2 regions of the Actinoplanes sp. CA-015351 genome follow, and region 1 is predicted to be linked to the other one. Evidence: riboswitches for the same ligand, from Rfam matches in the RefSeq annotation. Region 1 holds a riboswitch; the other holds the start of a gene.
The links. A riboswitch is a leader RNA that binds a small molecule or an ion and turns the genes downstream of it on or off. The one in region 1 is predicted to bind cobalamin.

Region 1 (7,167 bases):
CGAAGGTGCGGCCCTCCCACTCGACGGCGAGTTCGGGGTCGGTCACGTCGGTGAGGTCACGCCACCACAGGGTGTCCGGCGGCAGCGGGCAGCCCATCACCGTTCCGGCGACCTGGCCGTCCACATAGCCGATCGCGGCTTCGAAGCCGGGCGCCTCGGCGGTCCAGCGCAGCCGGTCCTCCAGCGACGGGTCGCTGTGGTCGACCATGTGCAGATCGGCGGCGTGGACGCGCCGGTAGACGTCGGCCAGCACCTCCAGATCGACATGGCTGGTTATTTCCACGGCGCTCTTGACGCCGTCCACTTCCAGAGACATTGAAGCCTTCCCTTATTAGGTGAGGCTTACCTAATCAAACAGAAGTAGCACAGGCAACCCACAAGTAACATCTGGCAGCGAACGCTCAGTCGAGCGCGTCGGCGACCTCGGCCGGTGCCCGCATCCGCCAGGCGTCGGTGATCAGTTCTTCCAGGCGACTCGCCGAGACCTCGGGCAGGCGGAGCATCACGAGCGGCAGTCCGTCGTACCCAGATGTGGTGAAGAAGAGTGCGGGCTCGCCGAGCAGGAGCGCCTGTTTCTCGGCCTCGTCGCCCACGTAGAGGACTGCCACGTCGGTGCGGATCTCGCGCGGCTTTCCGGGCCTGCGTTCCGGGTACGACCAGACGAAACCCTTGTTCGCCACCCGGAAGTCGAATCCATCACTGTCGATCTCGACGGTCTCCGGGAGCGCCAGCGCGAGGCGGCGCACGTCATCAGCGTCAGCCATGCCCTCATCCTGCCATCAGTGAACGAACGCTTGCAGAGCGCCACCGTGACCTATAATCTCCGATCTACTAAATAGGAAATGCAGGCCACATGGGCAAGGCAGCCTTGTGGACAGTCCCAGCAGGTATCCACCCCATCCACCACTGGCGGTAGAGACATGCAGAAACTCCTCCTCCTGGCCCTCGTCGGGTTGGGCGCTCAGCTAGTCGACGGTTCGCTCGGCATGGCGTACGGCGTCACCTCGACCACACTCCTGCTCGCGATCGGCACGAACCCGGCTGCCGCGTCGGCCACCGTGCACCTCGCCGAGATCGGCACCACGCTGGTCTCCGGTTTCTCGCACTGGAAGTTCGGCAACGTCGACTGGAAGGTCGTCCTCAAGATCGGTGTGCCGGGCGCGTTCGGCGCCTTCGCCGGTGCGACGTTCCTGTCCAGCCTGTCGACCGAGACGGCAGCGCCGATCATGGCGCTCATCCTGCTGGTACTCGGCCTCTACGTGTTCGTGCGCTTCACCTTCCAAGGCCTGCCCAAGGGCAACCTCGGCAAGCCGCTGCGCAAGCGGTTCCTGGCGCCGCTCGGTGTCGTGGCCGGCTTCGTCGATGCCACCGGTGGCGGCGGCTGGGGCCCGGTCGGCACGCCGGCGATCCTGGCCAGCGGCCGGCTCGAACCCCGCAAGACGATCGGCTCGATCGACACCAGCGAGTTCCTCATCGCGGTCGCCGCGAGCCTCGGCTTCATCTGGGGTCTCAGCGACGAGAGCATCGATTACGGCTGGGTCCTGGCCCTGCTCATCGGTGGTGTGATCGCCGCGCCGATCGCGGCCTGGCTGGTCCGGCACATCCCGCCGCGGGTGCTCGGCGCCGCGGTCGGCGGTCTGATCATCCTGACCAACACCCGGTCCCTGCTGCGCAGCGACTGGATCGACGCGCCGGACGCGGTTCGCTACACGTTCTACGCGGTCATCTACCTGGCCTGGGCCGCGGCACTTGTCTACTCGATCAACCAGTACCGCAGCCACGCCGAGGAGGACCGCCGGATCATCGCCGAGGCGGAGGCCGCCGCGGCGGCCGGCGAGTCGCCCGACGAGAAGGCATCCGTTTAAGCGAACCGCACAGGACCGAAACGCCCCGGGAGCCGATCTCCCGGGGCGTTTCCTGTGCCGATCCCGATCTTGTTGATTTCGTCCGCCCCGTCTTCGTACAACTCAACAAGATCGCGGCGGGGTGGGTCAGAAGTCGTCGTCGAAGCTGACGCTCCCGGTCACGCCCACCTGGTACGCCGAGACGCGCCGCTCGAAGAAGTTCGACAGCTCCTGCACGTCCTGCAGTTCCATGAAGGCGAACGGGTTCTTGCTGCCGTACACCGGCGCGATGCCGAGCGCTTCGAGCCGCCGGTCCGCGACGTGCTGCAGGTACTCGCGCATGTCCGTGAGCGACATGCCGGAGACGCCCTGTTCGAGCAGGTCGGCGGCGAACTGGACCTCGCACTCGACGGCCTCGGAGAGCATGTCGCGGACCTGCTGCTCCATGTCCGCGTCGAACAGGTCCGGCTCCTCGGCGCGTACCTGGTCGACCACGTCGAACGCGAACGCCATGTGCATGCTCTCGTCGCGGAACACCCAGTTGGTGCCGGAGGCGAGACCCTGGAGCAGGCCGCGCGAGCGCAGGAAGTAGACGTACGCGAAGGCGCCGTAGAAGAACAGTCCCTCGATGCAGGCCGCGAAGCAGATCACGTTGAGCAGGAACGCCCGCCGGTGCTCCTTGGTCTCCAGCGTCCGCAGCTCGAAGACCGAGTCGATCCACTTGAAGCAGAACTCGGCCTTGCGGGCGATCGAGGGGATGTTGTCCACGGCGGCGAAGGCGGCTGCCCGTTCGTCGAGATCCGGGACGTACGTGTCCAGCAGGTTCAGATAGAACTGGACGTGCACGGCCTCCTCGAACAGCTGCCGCGACAGGTACAGGCGGCCTTCCGGGGAGTTGACGTGCTGGTACAGATTGAGCACCAGGTTGTTCGCCACGATGGTGTCACCGGTGGCGAAGAACGCGACAAGCCGCGACACCAGGTGCTGCTCGGCGGGCGAGAGCTTGGCCAGGTCGGCGAGGTCGCCGTGCAGGTCGACCTCCTCGACGGTCCAGGTGTTCTTGATGGCGTCCTTGAAACGGTCGAAGAAGTGCGGGTACTTCATCGGCCGCAGGGTCAGGTCCATTCCAGGGTCGAGCAGCATTACTGGCAGGCCTCACACGATTCGGGGTTTTCCAGGGAGCAGATCTCGGCCTCGGTCAGCGCCGGGATCAGCGACACCGGTGCGACCTGCACCGGTGCCACTGCCGGGGCGCTCACTGCGACGGTCGCCTGCTGGATGCGGGTCGCGGGGCGCGACCGCAGGTAGTAACTGGTCTTGAGGCCGGCCTTCCACGCGTACAGGTACATCGAGGAGACCTTGTTGATGGTCGGCGCGGCCATGAACAGGTTCAGCGACTGCGACTGGTCGATGTAGGGCGCGCGGGCGGCGGCCAGCTCGATCAAAGCCTTCTGCGGCAGCTCCCACGCGGTGCGGAACAGCTCACGGACCTCGGCCGGCAGCTCGTTGATGCCCTGCACCGATCCTTCAGCCCGCTTGATCGCCTCCCGGATCGGGGCCGTCCACAGTCCTCGGGCCTTCAATTCCCGTACCAGATAGGTGTTGATCTGAAGGAACTCGCCCGACATGGTCTCGCGCTTGAAGAGGTTGCTGACCTGCGGCTCGATGCATTCGTAGCAGCCGGCGATGGACGCGATCGTCGCCGTAGGCGCGATCGCGACGAGCAGTGAGTTACGCAGACCGCTGGTCGCGATCTTCGAGCGAAGAGCGTCCCAGCGCGCCGTCTGCGACGGCGTGACACCCCAGAGGTAAGGGTGCAGGTCACCCTTTGCGGCACGGGTTTCCGGGTACGCCGGATGGGGCCCGAACCGCTCAGCGAGAACAGCCGAGGACTCCAGGGCGGTCAGGAAGATCTCCTCCTGGACCCGGGTGGACAGTTCGCGAGCCTCGGCGGAGTCGAACGGCAGGCGCAGCATGAAAAACGCGTCCTGCAGCCCCATCAGGCCGAGGCCGACCGGCCGCCAGCGCGGGTTCGACTTCGCGGCCTGGTCGGACGGGTAGAAGTTGATGTCGATGACCCGGTCCAGGAACGTGACAGCGGTCCGCACCGTGGCCCGCAGCTTCTCCCAGTCCACACCGTCCGCGGTGACGTGCCCGCCGAGGTTGATCGAACCCAGATTGCAGACCGCGGTCTCGTCGTCCGAGTTGACTTCGAGGATCTCGGTGCACAGGTTCGACAGGTGGATCGTGTTGCCGGGCGCGCCGGTCTGGTTGCTGAGCCGGTTGGACGGGTCCTTGAACGTCATCCATCCGTTGCCGGTCTGCGCGAGGGTACGCATCATCCGGCCGTACAGATCGCGGGCCTTGACGGTTTTGACAGCTTTTTTCTCTGCTGCTTTATAAGCCGCGTCGAACTCGGCCCCGAAGAGGTCGGGCAGCTCAGGGGCATCCGACGGGTCGATGAGCGACCAGTCCTGGTCGGCCTCGACCCGGCGCATGAACTCGTCCGGGATCCAGTTCGCCAGGTTCAGGTTGTGGGTGCGGCGCGACTCCTCGCCGGTGTTGTCCCGCAGCTCCAGGAACTCCTCGATGTCCGGGTGCCACGGCTCCAGGTACACGCAGGCGGCGCCCTTGCGCCGGCCGCCCTGGTTGACCGCCGCCACACCCGCGTCGAGGGTCTTCAGGAACGGGACGATGCCGTTCGACCTGCCGTTGGTGCCGCGGATCAGCGCGCCCCGGCCGCGTACCCGTGACCAGGAGATGCCGATGCCGCCGGAGAACTTCGACAGCTTCGCGACCTGGTGGTACCGCTCGTAGATCGAGTCGAGCTCGTCCTTGGGGGAGTCGACAAGGAAGCACGACGACATCTGGGTGTGCCGTGTGCCGGAGTTGAACAGCGTTGGTGAGCTGGGAAGATAGGCCAGCGACGACATCAGGCGGTAGAAGCCGATCGTCTCGTCGACGTTCTGCGACAGGCCGCAGGCGACGCGCAGCAGCCAGTGCTGCGGAGTTTCGATGATCGTCCGCTTGGTGGGGTGCCGGAGGAGATATCGGTCGGCGACGGTGCGCAGTCCGAAGTACTCGAACTTCAGGTTGGCGTCGTCGTTGACGGCACTGTCGAGTTGTGCAGCATTTTTCGCGACAAATCCGGCTGTGTCGTCGCTGATCAAGCCCTCGTCGTGACCGAGCTTGATCGACTCGCTGAACGTCGTGACGCCCTCCTCGCTGACCTCCTTCTCGACGAAGGTGGCGAGCAGCCGGGCGGCCAGGCGCGAGTACTGCGGCTCCTCGCTGATCAGCTCGGCAGCCGTCTGGATCGACAGCTTGTCCAGCTCAGCGGTGGTCGCGCCGTCGTAGAGGCCGCTGATGGTCTTGGTGGCGACCCGCAGCGGGTCCACCTCGTCCAGGTCGGCGACCCAGCGCTCGACAGCGGTGACGATCTTGTTGACGTCGACCGGCTCGGTCTCGCCGTTGCGCTTGCGCACCTGCATGGCGTGCCGTCGCTGCTCCGGAACAGCGATCCTGTCCGGCACTGCTTTTTCCGGTGTGAGCGTCATGCCCTCTCCTCGCGCCCTCTCGACAGGTCGTCGGATGCGCAGGAGGACGCCGCCGGGCGCGCAGCAGCGGCCGGCTTCTGGCGTCGGCCGTCCCACGCGGCCTTCGACCGCCGCACACCGGTGGCGTGCGGCGCGCTGGCAGGTCTTCGGACTCGTGGGCGCGGCTTTTCCAGCCTCCTACTGGCCGTCGCTTCCCAGACCCTGGTGGATCCAGTGCTTCGTTGACGGCGGTCGTTCCCACTCACCGCTGCGGGGCAGTTCCGGTGTCGCACCGGATTCCCTCTTGCCTCGGGCGCGTCCTGACGGCCGCCCGAACCAGCTGCGTGAGACACCATATATGGAGGGCGTCAGAAACACGCAACCCCAGATGATGTGATCGGCGTGTCGGGTGATCTTGCTTATGGTCCCGCTGAAGATCCGGCGCGCCGAGTGGCGTCAACCGCACGGCACCCGATTCTTCAGAGGCTGACATTCCGGCGGGAACCCGCGGCGCCGAGCGGACAGGAACAGGGTGTGACTCAACAACTGCGTGCCCGGATCCGGGCCGGTGACACCGCCGCCTTCGGGCGGATGTTCGACGAACACGCGAGAGCCGTCTACCGCCATGCCGCCCGGGTGGACGGCGGGCACGCGGGCGCCGAGGACGTGGTGTCGCTGACCTTCCTGGAGGCCTGGCGGGTCCGGGACACGTTGCGGCCGGAGGGCGGCAGCGTGCTGCCGTGGCTGCTCGGCATCGCCACCAATGTCCTGCGCAACCGGCGCCGGGCCGCCAGGCGGCACCAGGCGGCGATGCTGCGGGTCCCGGTCGCCGCCAGCGTTCCGGACTTCGCCGACGAGGTGGTCGGCCGGCTGCACGACGGTGACCAGCTGGCCGCAGCTGCCGCCGCGCTGCGTGGCCTGCGGCGCCGGGAGCGGGAGGTCTTCCTGCTCTGTGTGTGGTCGCAGCTCGACTACGCGGCGGCGGCGGAGGCGCTCGGCATTCCGGTGGGCACGGTGCGGTCACGGCTGTCACGGGCCCGGACCCGGCTGCGCGCTCTGGCCGAGGCGGAGATGGCGCGCCCGAAAAACCAGGAGGAACCGGCCGCCGGCCCGGGACAGGTATGGGGTGACCGCGCCGCATCGGTCCGGTCCGTACAGGAGGATTACCGATGAACGACACGTCACCCCACCACGATGACCTGACCGAGCTGGCCCGTCTGCTGCCGCCGGCCGGTGACCCGCGGATGACCGCCGGGCGTCACCACGAGCTCAGAGCGCACCTTCTCGCTGAGATCGGCCCGGTGGCACCGGCTCCCCGCCGCCGCTGGGTGTTTGCCGCGGTGCCGATCGCGGCGGGTGTACTGGCCGTCGCGATCGCCGGTGGCTTTGCCCTGCGCTCGTCGTTGATGGGCGAGGGCTTCGAGACCGCTCCGGTGATCCAGGTGGTGCGGGGCGAGGCGGGTGCCGCCGCGTTCCTGGACCGGGTCGCGCTGATGGCCGCTGCCACGCCGGACATCGGGGTCGCCGCAGGCCAGTACGTGTACATCAAGAGCCGCGTCGCCTGGACCAGCGCAGGCGACGGCGAGGCGCCGAGGCTGGCCAAGGTTCATGATCGGGAGATCTGGTTGCCAGTTTCGGACGACGGCGACGGTTTGGTCGTGGAGCGCGGCAAACGGATCCGGCTCGAAGACGCGATCAGCAACGCGCGAGCCGCTGACCTTCCGACCGACCCGGACGTGCTGCTCGAGAAGATCTACAAGGACACCGCCGGGCAGGGCAACTCACGT
Region 2 (7,167 bases), 3.3 Mb from region 1:
CTGCTCGTGCCGGTCGGAGCCGACCCTGTTCAGGATGACGCCGGCCAGCCGGACCGTTCCGAAGCTGCGGAATCCGTGCACCAGCGCGGCCACCGAACGGCCTTGCGCGGCCGCGTCCACGACCAGGATCACCGGGGCTTGGAGCAGCTCAGCGACCTGTGCGGTGGATCCGGTGTCACCGGCGCCGGTGCGGCCGTCATAGAGGCCCATCACTCCTTCGACGATCGCGATGTCGGCGCCGGCCGAGCCGTGCGCGAAGAGCGGCCCGATCTGGTCCGCACCGACCAGAACCGGGTCGAGGTTGCGGCCGGGCCGGCCCGCAGCGAGCGCGTGATAGCCGGGGTCGATGTAGTCAGGACCGATTTTGAACGGCGCAACCGTCTTGCCCCGGCGGGCGAACGCGGCGAGCAGACCGGTCGCCACCGTCGTCTTCCCGTGCCCCGACGCGGGCGCGGCGATCACGACCCGGCTCACCATTCGATGCCCTGCTGACCCTTGCGACCGGCGTCCATCGGGTGCTTCACCTTGGTCATCTCCGTGACGAGGTCGGCCGCCGCGATCAGGTCCGGATGCGCATCCCGCCCGGTGATCACCACGTGCTGCGTGCCTGGCCGATTCTGAACAGTCTCGACGACATCCGCGACGTCCACCCAGCCCCACTTCATCGGATAGGTGAACTCATCGAGCACATAGAACTTGTAGGTCTCCGCCGCAAGATCCCGCTTGATCTGCGCCCAACCCTCGGCAGCCTCGGCCGCATGGTCACGCTCCGTGCCTGCCCGCTGGATCCACGACCAGCCCTCACCCATCTTGTGCCAGGTGACCGGAGTGTCGTTGATGCCGTCGAGCGCTTTGAGGGCGGTCTCCTCCCCCACTTTCCACTTCTGCGACTTCACGAACTGAAACACCCCGATCGGCCACCCCGCACTCCACGCGCGAAGCGCCATCCCAAAGGCGGCCGTCGATTTCCCTTTGCCCGCCCCGGTGTGCACCGCGAACACCGCCTGCCGCCGCCTCTGGCGCGTGGTCAGCCCATCGTCCGGCGTGACGGCAACTTTCCCTTGTGGCATTTAAGAACCCTTTTTTCTGTACGGGCCGAAACCCGTCCCGCCGAATTACCGTGGCTCTCCGAGAACCCGCCCCTGACGGGCGCGGTCCGGCTCACCTCGCTCACCCACCGCCGATGGCCGGGCTTCAATCCGTCAGGCAGCCCGCCGATGAGCACGGTCCACCGGACCGACCGGTGCGGACCCCTGCAGAACCGAGGCCTGCAGCTGTTCGAGCGGCATCAGCTCGGCCTTCAGCGCGCCCGCCAGCCGGCCGGCCAGGCCCAGCCGGATCGGGCCGGACTCGCAGTCGACCACCACTGCCGAAACCCCGTGCAGAGCCGGCACCATCCGCAACGGGTCCGGGCCGCTGGTGGCCCGCCCGTCGGTGACCAGCACCAGCAGCGGCCTGCGGCGCGGATCCCTGCGGCGTTCGGTGGCGATGGTCCGGGCCGCGGTGCGCAGGCCGGCCGCGATCGGCGTACGCCCACCGGTCCGCAACGCCGCCAGCCGCATCACCCCGACCTCGTGGCTGGACGTCGGCGGCAGCACCAGATCGGCGTCCGCGCCCCGGAACGTGATCATCCCGATCCGGTCCCGCCGCTGGTACGCGTCCCGCAGCAACGACAGCACCGCCGTCTTCACGAGAGTCATCCGCTTGCGAGCCGCCATCGACCCGGAGGCGTCCACGACGAAGAGCACCAGATTGGCCTCCCGCCCCACGTGCACCGACTCCCGCACGTCCCGCGGCAGAACCCGGATCACGCCGTCCGCCGTATCCACCGGCCCGTGTGAAGCTGATCGGCCCAAAGCCGTCCGGTCCAGCGCCGCTCGCAGCGTCGCCGGCAGGTGCGGCGCGCCCGCCAACTTCCCGGCCGGGGTACGGCTGCCGACGACCCGGCCGCGCCGTGCGTACGCGGGTGACCGCCGCCCGGCGTGCCCGCCCTCACCACGGCCGGCGATCTTCAGCGTCCGCGTCCGGTACGCCGGCCCGGCGCCCGCGACAGCTCCGGCCTTCTCCTGCCGGCCGGCCCCGTCCTGTTCGGCCCCGTTCTGTCCGGCCCTGTTCTGTTCGGCACCGTTCTGTTCGGGCTGCTCGGGGGGCGTGCTGTTACGCGTACCCTCGTGATCGGAGCCTGCGCCCTGCGGGCCGCCGCCGTCGCGCGGACCTTGTGGCGCACCGCCTCCGCCGCCGTCAGGCGGTCCGTCACCCTCGGGATCCTCCGGGTTGTCCTTCTCCTCCGCCGCCTGGCGTTCCGCCTTTTCCTCCGCCGCCTGGCGTTCCGCTTCGTCCTCCGCCGCCTGGCGTTCCGCCTCGGCGAGGGCGTCGTCGAGTTTCTCCTCGTCGGTGCCGGGCGGGTCGAGCGGATCGGTGCGGCGGCGATGCGGCAGCGCGAGCCGGGCCGCGTCCGCGACGTCCTCGGCGGTGACCCGGTCGCGGCCGTGCCAGGCGGCCAGGGCCACCGCGCAGCGAGCCACGACGATGTCCGCGCGCATCCCGTCGACGCCGTACGCGAGGCAGACCCGTGCGATCCGGTCCAGCTCCTCGTCGGGCAGCACCACGGCCGGCAGCTGGGCGCGGGCGGCGGCGATGCGGCCGGCGTACGCATTCTCGTCGCCGGCGAACCGCACGGCGAACCCGTCCGGGTCGGCCTCGTACGCCAGCCGGCGCCGGACCACCTCGGCGCGCTGCACGGCGTCGCGGGGCGCGGCCACGTTCACCACCAGGCCGAACCGGTCCACCAGCTGCGGGCGTGGCTCACCCTCCTCCGGGTTCATCGTGCCGACCAGCAGGAACCGGGCCGCGTGCTTGACCGACACGCCGTCGCGCTCGACGTGCGCCCGGCCCATCGCGGCCGCGTCCAGCAGCAGATCGACCAGGTGGTCGGGGAGCAGATTGACCTCGTCCACATAGAGGACACCGCGGTGCGCGGCGGCGAGCAGACCCGGTTCGTACGCCTTCACGCCGTCACTGAGCGCGCGCTGCAGATCGAGGGTGCCGACAACCCGGTCCTCGGTGGCGCCGACCGGGAGTTCGACGAGGGTGGCCGGTCTGTGCTGCGCTTTTTCATCGGCCGCGTGGGGTCCGTCCGGACACGCCGGATCGGGGGCTGCCGGGTCACAGGCGAACCGGCAGCCGCGGACCGTGTCGATGCCGGGCAGCAGGGCGGCCAGGGCGCGTACCACGGTGCTCTTCGCGGTGCCCTTCTCGCCGCGTACCAGCACGCCGCCGACCGCCGGCGAAACGGCGGTGAGAAGCAACGCCAGGCGCAGGTCATCGAGGCCGACCACGGCCGAGAACGGGTACGGAGTTGTCACAGAGATCCCTTCCGGCGGGTGTCCACGCCCGCGCGACGGCCGAAACGAGCGGCCGGAGTCTCCTGACTCCCGGATCAACGCTCGCCGCTCCTTCCGGCTGTTCAAGCCGTCAGGCTCTTTTCAAGCCGTGGAATTGCGGGTCGCTCCCCAGGTCACAGTGGCGGGACCGTCCCGGATTCGCACCGGGTTCCTCCGCTTCCGCTCGCGCGTCACTCTAGCGCGGTCGTTTCCCGGCGGCCTACGGCGAGGATCACGTCAGCTCTTGACCGCCTTCTCGGTTCCGGGCAGCGGCTCCGGCGCGATCCGGTCCAGCTCGGCCACCACGTCGAGCACCGCGAGTGCGGACTTCTCGACGAGCGGGCGCAGCTTGCTGTACAGCGCCGCGTCGGCCGGCTGCGGCTGGGTGTGCCGGCTGATCGGCACGAGCGCCGCCGCCTCACCGAGGTCGGGCAGCTCACCGAGGGCGTGCCGGGCCAGCAGGCAGGCGCCCAGGGCAGTGCCCTCCGGGGTATCGGCCACCGAAACCGGCAGGTCCATTGCCGACGCGAGCGTCTGAATCCACAGTTCCGAGGCGGCGGCGCCACCGGTGGCCCGGATCTCGGTGAGTGAGCTGCCCTCGGCCTCGAACGAGTCCCGGACCAGGGCGAGCTGCTGGCACACCCCTTCGACCGCGGCCCGGACCAGGTGCGGGCGGGTGTGCTCGCGGCGCAGACCGAGGTACGCGCCGCGCATACCCGAACGCCACCACGGCGCACGCTCGCCGAGCAGGTAGGGCAGGCACAACAGACCTTCGCTGCCGGCCTCGACCGCGGCCGCCTCCTCCAGCAGGGCGGCGTCGCGCTCGTCGGCGTCCTCCCCTTCGGACCCGGGCCGCTCGAATCCGGCGGCGAACGCCTCCCCCGCCCACCGGACCACCGAACCGGCGTTGTTCACGGCGCCGCCGATCACCCACCGGTCCTCGGTGAGCGCATAACAGAACAGACGCCCTGCGGCGTCCGTCGTCGGCCGATCCACGACGGTACGCAAGGCGCCGCTCGTACCCAGCGACACCGCTGCGACCCCGGGCGGTGTGGCGCCGACACCGAGGTTGGCGAGCGGCCCGTCGGCGGCGCCGATCACCAGTGGCACGTCCTTGTCGAGCCCGGCCGCCGAGGCGATGTCGGACCTCAGTCGCAGGGTCGTGGTGGTCGGCACCACCTCGGCGAGCTGGTTAGCCCGGACACCGGCGATCTCCAGGGCCTCGTCGTCCCACTTGCGCGAGTGGATGTCGTACAACCCGGTGCCGGACGCGATCGACAGGTCCACCTGGAACGGCGCGTCGGTGAGCGCCGCGACGATCAGCTCCTTCACCCCGCCCCAGCGAGGTGTGCCGCGCAGCGTCTCCGCGTCGTTCTCGGCCCACCAGGCAAGCTTGGTGAGCGGCGACATCGGGTGTACCGGCGTACCGGTCCGGGCCTGCAGCGTCTTGGCCCGCCCCTCGGCGACGATGCGCTCACACTGCTCGGCCGAGCGCCCGTCCGCCCAGGTGATCAGCGGCCCGAGCGGCTGACTGCCGGCGGACATCGGCACGAGGGCGTGCAGGAACCCGCTGAGACCGATAGCGATCACCCGGTCGCCGTTGTCCCGGCATTCGGTGGCGACGTCGACGAGCGCCTTGACGGCGGCGGCGGTGAGCTGCTCCGGGTCAAGTTCGGCCCGGCCCGGCCCGGGCACCGACAGCGGGTAGTGCACGCTGGTCAGCGCACGCACCTCACCGCGCGGCCCGGTCGCGACACCCTTGGTGGCGGTGGTCCCGGTGTCGATCCCGATCACGACGTCCATGCGTAGCCTCCCTCGCGGCGCCCGGCAGTTTCCCGGCGCGTTCTGGCATACCCGTCGAACATCCTTTCCTACCGGCCCGCCACCGGCCGATCCCGCAAGGCGGGCGCCCGGGTCCCAGCCACCGGGTCACCCCGGACGGCCGCATCCCGGGCGCGGCGGGGCGGCGGCGGGCGCGGCGGGGCGGCGGCGCGGCGGCGGGGGCGCGGCGGCGCGGCGGCGGGCGGCGGGCGGCGGGCGGCGGGCGGCGGGCGGCGGGCGGCGGGCGGGATCAGAGCACACAAAGAGGAGTGGCAGGGTAGGCCCGGTCGCACAGTGGCGGTCGATAGCGAGGATCGGGTCGCACACAACGCCAACGTGTGGCCTGAGCACGGCTATAGCGATGATGAAAACGCACGCAACGCCAATGTGTGTCCTGATCCCGCCTCGAGTGGACCAGAACCCACCGTGGGCCCCTGCCCCGGCCGGACACGAGCACACCGTGGGCCCCCGCCCCGGCCGGACACGAGCACACCGTGGGCCCCCGCCTCGGCTCGGCACTGCCGGCCGCTCCGGCTCCGGCCGCTCCGGCCCCGGCTCCGGCTCCGGCTCCGGCTCCGGCGATCTTGGCGAGTTCGGGCTTTTACGGCGGTGGAGCTTGCCAAGATCTTGGAAGTCGGCGGACAGCGACCCGGTGCTGTGGGCGACGGCCTCAGGCATGCACCGGTCGCGATGGGCGCCGGGTGGCCTGGAGTGGGCAGCCAGCTCGCGTCCGGGTGGCACGGGGCTCTGCGGTCACGCGTACCCAGAAGAAAGGGAAACGCCCTGCCGGAGCCACCGGCAGGGCGTTGTGGAGCGGAAAGCTCAGCGCTTGTCCAGAGCGACGAAGTCGCGGACCGGAGCGCCGGTGTAGATCTGGCGCGGGCGGCCGATCTTGTTGGCCGGGTCGACCATCATCTCGCGGTACTGCGCGATCCAGCCCGGCAGGCGGCCGATCGCGAAGAGGACCGTGAACATCTTCGTCGGGAAACCCATGGCCTTGTAGATGAGGCCGGTGTAGAAGTCGACGTTCGGGTACAGCTTGCGAGAGATGAAGTAGTCGTCGGAGAGCGCGATCTCCTCCAGCTTGAAGGCGATCTCCAGCAGCGGGTCGGGCGTTTCCAGGGTGGAGAGGACTTCCTGGGCGGCCTTCTTCACGATGGCGGCGCGCGGGTCGTAGTTCTTGTAGACCCGGTGGCCGAAGCCCATCAGCTTGACGCCTTTTTCCTTGTTCTTCACTCGCGTGACGAACGCGTTGACGTCTCCGCCGTCCTTGCGGATCTGCTCGAGCATTTCGAGCACCGCCGCGTTGGCGCCGCCGTGCAGCGGGCCGGAGAGGGCGTTGATGCCGGCCGAGACCGAGGCGAACAGGTTCGCCTGGGAGGAGCCGACGAGGCGCACCGACGACGTGGAGCAGTTCTGCTCGTGGTCGGCGTGCAGGATGAACAGCATGTCGAGGATCTTGGCGACCTTCGGGTCGACATCGTACGGCAGCGTGGGCAGCCCGAACGTCAGACGCAGGAAGTTCTCGACGTAGTCCAGCGAGTTGTCCGGGTACGGCAGCGGGTGCCCGATCGACTTCTTGTAGGCGTACGCCGCAATCGTCGGAAGTTTCGCCATCAGGCGGATTGCGGAGATATCGACCTGCTCGGGATCGAGCGGGTCGAGTGAGTCCTGGTAGAAGGTCGACAGCGCGGTGACCGCCGAGGAGAGCACCGCCATCGGGTGCGCGTCGCGCGGGAAGCCGGAGAAGAACGTGCGCATCTCCTCCTGGAGCAGGGTGTGCACGCGGATCTTGTCCGCGAAGTCCCGCAGCTCCGGAGCGGTCGGCAACTCGCCGTTCATCAGCAGGTAGGACACCTCAAGGAAGGTGCTCTTCTCCGCCAACTGGTCGATCGGGTAGCCCCGGTACCGCAGGATGCCCTGGTCGCCGTCGATGTAGGTGATCGACGACGTGGTTGAAGCG

Region 2: linked by a shared signal. The riboswitch ahead of ACQP2E_RS25075 (VWA domain-containing protein) and the one ahead of ACQP2E_RS09735 (ribonucleoside-diphosphate reductase subunit alpha) in region 1 are both predicted to bind cobalamin.

The regions. Positions count from the first base shown of each region.
Region 1 covers NZ_CP192102.1:2,140,527-2,147,693, forward strand. The annotation lists gene ACQP2E_RS09715 (N-acetyltransferase family protein) at 1-316, opposite strand, end outside; gene ACQP2E_RS09720 (MmcQ/YjbR family DNA-binding protein) at 402-764, opposite strand; gene ACQP2E_RS09725 (sulfite exporter TauE/SafE family protein) at 921-1,865, shown strand; gene ACQP2E_RS09730 (ribonucleotide-diphosphate reductase subunit beta) at 1,992-2,987, opposite strand; gene ACQP2E_RS09735 (ribonucleoside-diphosphate reductase subunit alpha) at 2,987-5,401, opposite strand; cobalamin riboswitch at 5,522-5,736, opposite strand; gene ACQP2E_RS09740 (RNA polymerase sigma factor) at 5,915-6,553, shown strand; gene ACQP2E_RS09745 (CU044_5270 family protein) at 6,550-7,167, shown strand, end outside.
Region 2 covers NZ_CP192102.1:5,464,822-5,471,988, forward strand. The annotation lists gene ACQP2E_RS25065 (cobyrinate a,c-diamide synthase) at 1-477, opposite strand, end outside; gene cobO (cob(I)yrinic acid a,c-diamide adenosyltransferase) at 471-1,070, opposite strand; gene ACQP2E_RS25075 (VWA domain-containing protein) at 1,203-3,365, opposite strand; cobalamin riboswitch at 3,421-3,558, opposite strand; gene ACQP2E_RS25080 (gluconokinase) at 3,621-5,186, opposite strand; gene ACQP2E_RS25085 (citrate synthase) at 6,027-7,167, opposite strand, start outside.